One region of the Streptomyces sp. UG1 genome, then DNA from elsewhere that is predicted to be linked to it. Evidence: riboswitches for the same ligand, from Rfam matches in the RefSeq annotation. Region 1 holds a riboswitch; the other holds the start of a gene.
What was found. A riboswitch is a leader RNA that binds a small molecule or an ion and turns the genes downstream of it on or off. The one in region 1 is predicted to bind cyclic di-AMP.
Positions count from the first base shown of each region.

Region 1 (3,147 bases):
CGAGCCAGGCCAGGGCCACCGTGGCCACCGGGACCCGGTGGGACCGGGCCACCTCCTCCAGCGCGGCCAGCACCCGCCGGCCCCGCTCGGTCTCCGCGTGCTTGGCGGCACCCTGGGCGCGCGGGCTGTCCACCGTCGTACCGGTGCGGTACTTGCCCGTGAGGAAGCCGGACGCCAGGGCGTAGTACGGGACGGCCGCCAGGCCCTCGCGCTCGGCGAGGTTCTGCAGGGCGCCCTCGTAGGTGTCGCGGGAGACCAGGTTGTAGTGGGGCTGGAGGGCGACGTACCGGGCGAGGCCCTCGCGGTCGGAGAAGGCGAGGGAGGCCGCCAGGCGCTCGGCGGAGATGTTGGACGCGGCGATGTGCCGCACCTTGCCCGCCTTCACCAGCTCGTCCAGCGCGCCGATGATCTCCTCGACCGGTACTTCCGGCTTGTCGAAGTGGGTGTAGTAGAGGTCGATGTGATCGGTGCCGAGGCGGCGCAGGGAGGCGTCCGCGGCGGCCTTGATGTTGGCCGCGCTCAGGCCCTGGAAGTCGGGGTGCCGGCTGACCTTCGTGGCGATCACGACGTCGGAGCGGTTGCCGCGCGCCTTCATCCACTTGCCGATGATGGTCTCGGACTCGCCGCCGGCGTTGCCCTCGACCCAGGCGGAGTACTGGTCCGCCGTGTCGATGAAGTTGCCGCCCGCCGCCGCGTAGGCGTCGAGTACGGCGAAGGACCGGTCCTCATCGGCGGTCCAGCCGAAGACGTTGCCGCCGAGGCAGAGCGGGTGGACCTCGAGGTCGGAGGAGCCGAGCTTGCGCAGAGAAGTCATGCTCTTCACCAACCTCCGTGTCAGAAGCCGGTATTCCACATACCGAAAACCGGCAGCCCCGACGTCGGGGGGTCGCCGCCAGGACCGCCGGGGATCGGAAGTCGATGCCCGTCGAGGGGGTGCGTCAGGGGGTGAGGCCCTTGCCCCGCAGCCACGCCAGCGGGTCGATGCCGTTGGAGCTGCCGCCGGGGTGCACCTCGAGGTGCAGATGGGCGCCGGTCACGTTGCCCGTCGCGCCCACGCGGCCGATGACGTCGCCGGTGTTGACCTTCTGGCCCACGCTGACGCTGATCGAGGACTGGTGCGCGAACCACAGCTCGGTGCCGTCGTCCAGGGTGAGCACGGTCTTGTAGCCGTACGAGCCGTCCCAGCCGGCGAAGGTGATCGTGCCGGAGTGGATCGCCTTGATCAGCGTGCCCGTGGGGGCGGCGAAGTCCAGGCCCGTGTGGTAGCCGGAGGACCAGTAGGCGCCGGCCTGCCCGAAGGTCGAGGTGATGGTGTACGAGGAGGTCGGCAGCGTGTACTGCTTGGCCAGTTCGGCCAGGCGCTCGGCCTCGGCCTTCTTGCGGGCCTCCTCCTCGGCGGCGGCCTTCGCGGCGGCGGCCTTGGCCTCGGCCTCCTTCTCCGCCTTGGCGGCCGCTTCGGCGGCCTCCTTCTCGGCGGCGGCGACGGCGTCCGCGACGGCCTTGCTGTCGATCTGGCCCTGCTGGACCTCGGCCTGCGCGATGATCCGGCTGCGCAGCGCCTCGCCGGCGTCGGAGGTGCCCTGCGTGGTCTCCTCGGTGGCCTCGCCCATGGTGCTGAGCGCGGTACCGGCGTCCTCGGCGGGAGCCTCGTCGTCGTCGGAGATCAGGGGCAGGTCGGGGATGGTGATGGCGACTGGCGGCTTGCCGCTCTGGGCGCTGGCCATACCGCCCGCGCCGACGGCGGCTATGACGCCGACGCCGAGAACCGTGGAGCTGCGGGCGAGTCCCCCGCCGCGCTGCTTGCCGACGCGGTGCCTGCCACGCGCGGGACGAATGGACTCCGCGGTGGGGTTCCACTCCTCGAACGGGCCCTCGTCGGTGCGGTAGCGGTCGTAGCCGAAGGTGTCGGTGCTGCGCTGACTCGGCACGAACGGGGCTTGCGTAGCAGGCCTGTTGGACGCCACGTGGGCGTACTCCTTTCCTTCCTTCTCGCCTACCGGGTTAGCTGACGGGTTCGGAGCAGGAAGGTCTCCTACGCGCGTATACCGGTCGTGGGTTCACGACGGCATCCGCGCGATTCACCCCAGGGTGGTGGTTCCCCGGCTCCCTTGCGGGACTCGGCGCGTGCGCACGGAGCCGCCTCTTGTGACGGCTGGGACGACCGCGCTGCGTTATCGAACGTTAATAGACGCGGGGTGCGGATTCCAAGCTGTTCCGCTTGATCATTAACTATTTTCGCCTGGACTTACGGGTCACCAACGGTCTAATTCGGGCGAGTTGGCTCGGGCTCAGGAGTCACACAGGTATTGACGGTATGTCAGTTGTTATGCGGAGGGCGGTCGCCCGGTCACCCCGGGTCACAACGATCAGGGGTGTCGTACGGCCATGAGGGCCATGTCGTCCGCCATGCCGCCCCCGGAGTGCCGGCGCACCTGTGCCGCGAGCACCCCGAGCAGCGCGGCCGGCTCGCGCCGGGCGTTGGCGCGACCGGAGAGCCCGGCCTCGGGGTCGTAGAACCGCCCGCTGTCGTCGCGCGCCTCGGACAGCCCGTCGGTGTACAGCAGCAGCGTCGCCCCGCCCGGGAAGCCGGCCTCGTCGGCCCGGTCGGGCCAGGCGCCGAGCTCGCTCATGCCGAGCGGCAGCGCCGGTTCGGCGGCGGGCAGCGGGCATACGGTGCCGTCCGCGTACAGCAGCAGGGGCGGCGGGTGCCCGCGGTTGACGATCCGCACGGTGCCGTCGCCGTGCGGCAGTTCGGCGAGCACGACGGTGGTGAAGCCCTCGTAGGAGTCGACGCCGTCCCGCCTGGTCCGCTCCCGCGCCAGCGCCCGCTCCAGCCGCTGCGCGACCGCCTCCAGGGTGGCCTCCTGCTCGGCGGCCTCCCGAAAGGCGCCGATGACGACGGCGACGGCCCCCACCGCGCCGATCCCTTTGCCCCGCACGTCCCCCACGACCAGCCGCACCCCGTGCGGACTGTCCTGCACGGCATACAGATCACCGCCGATGGAGGCGCCCTCCTGCGCCGCCTCGTACCGCGCCGCGATCTGGAAGCCACCGATCCGCTCGGCGGGTTCCGGCAGTACGGCGCGCTGGACGGCCTCGGCGATCCCGCGGGCGGAGGCGAGGCGTTCGTCGCTGCGGCGGACGAGA
Region 1 is NZ_JBNGGG010000051.1:64,136-67,282, reverse strand. It holds gene ACP4J3_RS42490 (aldo/keto reductase) at 1-814, opposite strand, end outside; gene ACP4J3_RS42485 (M23 family metallopeptidase) at 939-1,964, opposite strand; cyclic di-AMP (ydaO/yuaA leader) riboswitch at 1,977-2,133, opposite strand; gene ACP4J3_RS42480 (PP2C family protein-serine/threonine phosphatase) at 2,367-3,147, opposite strand, start outside.

Region 2 (3,147 bases), on a different contig from region 1:
GGTCGTGCCCCAGACGCAGGGCTTGCCGACCTGTGCGCGAGCGAACTCCAGGGCGCGGATGGCCCGGGTGTCCTGTGATGCCGTGGAGGTGAGGGCGGTGCTCGGGGCCGGGGCTGTGCCCGAGGGCGGTGGCTGGCTCGGGAAGGGGGCGGTGAGGGGGGCCGTGAATGGGGCCGAGGCCGTGCCCGGGGTCGACGTCTGGCTCAGGGCGGGGGCGGTGAGGGGGTCCGTCAACGGGGCCAGGGGCGGCGTCTGGCTCAGGGCGGGGGCCGTGAGGAGGTCCGTGACCGGGGCGGTGAGGGGGTCCGTGACCAGGGCCGGGGCTGGGGCGGAGGCCAGGGAGGGCGTCGGCCAGGCCGTCGCGCCGGGCGGGACCGTGGTGAGGTCGGCGGCCGACTGGGCCTGCAGCGCCTGCCACTGCTCCTCGGCCGAGGGCTGGACCTGGGCCGGTAGGGCACCCCAGGTGTCGGTGGCGGCGGGCAGGGCGCCGGCCGTCGTCAGCGGGTCGTTCTGCCGCATGGCGTACATGGACAGCAGCTCGCGGGCCCGGTCCAGCTTGCGCTGGTTCTGTTCCTTGGTCGTCCGCAGCCCGGACCGCTGCTGGGGGTCGGCCGCCGCCGGTTCGGTGGCCGGGGCGGACGAGGGGGGCCGGGCGGGGATCGCCGGCATGACCTGGGTCGCGGCCTGAGGGTCCGCCTCCGGAGCGGCCGGCAGGGCGGCGAGCGGGCCGGCGGGCAGCTCCGCCGAGGGAGCCGTTCCGGTGGCCGGCCCGGCCGTCAGCTCCAGTGGCGCGCGGCCGGAGGACTCCCGTGCCGGGTCGGCGCCGTCCAGCGCCCGCGCGGGCCTCGGCGGCGCCGCCGGGACGATCGGACCGAGATTCGCACGCGCACCGTCGAACCACTGCCGGGTGACGCGGTCGAGGGAGCGGTCGCCACGCCTGCCGTCCTCGCCCCGGGGCGGGGCGGCGGGCGCGCGTCCGGCGTCCGCCGGCCGGGCGGCGCGCCCCGGCGGTCCCGTCGACGACGCACGGGTGGCGTTGAAGGTTCCCGAGTCGGTCTCGGCCCGGTTGTAGAGAGCGGCGACGCGTCGGTTGACCTCCTCGCGGCTCGGTGACTCGTCCGCGAGTGAGGGGGTGGCGCCCGCCGTCTGACCGAGCAGGGCCACCGAGGTGAGGGCCGCCGACGCGAGTGCGGAGTTGCGCATGCCGGGCAGGCTGAGAGCCCCCGGCCGCGCGGTGCCTTCCGGCGCCATGGGCGACGTACTCCTTCCGTACTCCGCCTACCGAGTTAGCTGACGGGTTCGGGCGGTCGGTTCCGGAAGGTGTGCCCTACGGCCCCTGCCCCGAAAGGCGATTGGGCCGATTCACCCCAAGTTCGGTTGGGTCCCCGGCTCCGGTGAACCTCGATGGCGCACCGGACTCGGCGGAGGCCGCGCGTCCCGACGGGGTTCGCCGGAGGTCGTCGTGCGGCCTGATCCGTAACCTAGCCAACTTGTGCGGCTCCCGTGAAGGTTGAGGCGTTAAATGTCCGATACGTTTTTGTGACCTTTGACGCTTGGAGGGGAACGACCGCCGGATTCACTTCGTTTCGCGTCGGTTCCGCCACGCTTCGTAGTGATCCAGGATCGTCTGCTCGATCGGGCGGTAGCTGATGCCGAGTTCGCCGACGCTGCGGCTGTTGTCCACCCGGAACCGGATGCCGAGGTGTTTGCGGATGTAATCCTGCGTCAGTCCGAAGGCGGGGCCGAGGACACGTACCGGCCAGTGGGGGAGCGCGGTGCGCGGAAGGCGGAGGTCGCGCGGATGGCGGGTGCGCAGGATGCGGGACATCTCGTGGAACGACGTCATGGTTTCGGCGGCCACGATGTAGCGGCCCTTGGCGTCCGGGTTCTCGGCCGCCGCGATGTGCGCGTCGGCCACGTCGCGCACGTCCACCGTGGTGAAGCTGAAGTCCGGGGCGCCGTAGCAGAAGTAGCCCTTGAACAGCTCCTGGAGCAGGAACAGGCTGCCGGACTCGGAGGCGGGAGTGAGGGAGGGCCCCAGGATCAGGCCGGGGTTGACCGACACCATGCGCCAGCGGTCCTGGGCGGCCTCCGCCTCCCACGCCGCGCGTTCGGCGACCGTCTTCGCGTAGTGGTACGGGTTGTTCTCCACCGTGCTGGTGGTGTTGAAGTACCGCTCCGAGAGGACACCGTCGTCCATGTCCAGGACATCCGCGTAGTCGCCGAAGATGGCGCCCACGGTGGAGGTGAACACGAGCCTGTCCACCGTCGGCGTCCGCTCGATCGCCGCCAGCACATTGCGGGTGCCGAGCAGGGCCGGCTCGACCATCTCCCGGCGGCCGTCCTTGATCTTCTCCGGCATGCGGAACGGCGAGGCCACATGGAACACCGTCCGGCACCCGGCCATCGCCCCGTCGAAGGAGCCCTCGGACAGCAGGTCCGCCTCGAACAGGGACAGCCGACCGGGGTACGCCTCCTGCATCTCCCGCAGCGGCCGCACCTTCGCCGTGGCGGCCGTGTCGCGCACCGTGGCGTGGACCCGGTGGCCGCGCTCCAGGAGCCGCCTGACCAGATGACTGCCGACGAAGCCGCTGCCGCCGGTCACCAGCACGGCCGCCGAGCCGTCCGAGCCCACGCCCCTCACCCCTCACATCGTGCGGTCGGGGGTCACCCTATGACGCCGCGTCACCAGCGCGGCAGCCGCAGCTCGTACTCCGGGTGGATCCGCCGCATGTAGCCCGTGTCGTCGCGGGAGCGCACCCCCGAGTCGACGTACAGCCGGTGCAGCCGGTCGAGGGCGTCGTGGTCCAGCTCGACGCCGAGACCCGGGCCGGTGGGCACCTCGACCGCACCGTCGCGCAGTTCGAGGACGCCGGGGACGATCACGTCGTCGGCCGAGTTCCACGGGTAGTGCGTGTCGCAGGAGTGGTCGAGGTTGGGGATGGCCGCCGCCACATGGGTCATCGCGGCGAGACTGATGCCCAGGTGCGAGTTGGAGTGCATCGACAGCGCGATGCCGAACGCCTCGCAGACGGCCGCCAGTTCACGAGTGCGGCGCAGGCCGCCCCAGTAGTGGTGGTCGGTCAGCAGCACCTGGATGGCGTTCTGTTCGATCGCGGGCTTGAGGTGCTCCCAGGCGATCACGCA
Region 2 is NZ_JBNGGG010000002.1:229,880-233,026, reverse strand. It holds gene ACP4J3_RS03315 (NlpC/P60 family protein) at 1-1,251, opposite strand, end outside; cyclic di-AMP (ydaO/yuaA leader) riboswitch at 1,260-1,434, opposite strand; gene ACP4J3_RS03310 (NAD-dependent epimerase/dehydratase family protein) at 1,577-2,644, opposite strand; gene ACP4J3_RS03305 (glucarate dehydratase family protein) at 2,686-3,147, opposite strand, start outside.
Region 2: linked by a shared signal. The riboswitch ahead of ACP4J3_RS03315 (NlpC/P60 family protein) and the one ahead of ACP4J3_RS42485 (M23 family metallopeptidase) in region 1 are both predicted to bind cyclic di-AMP.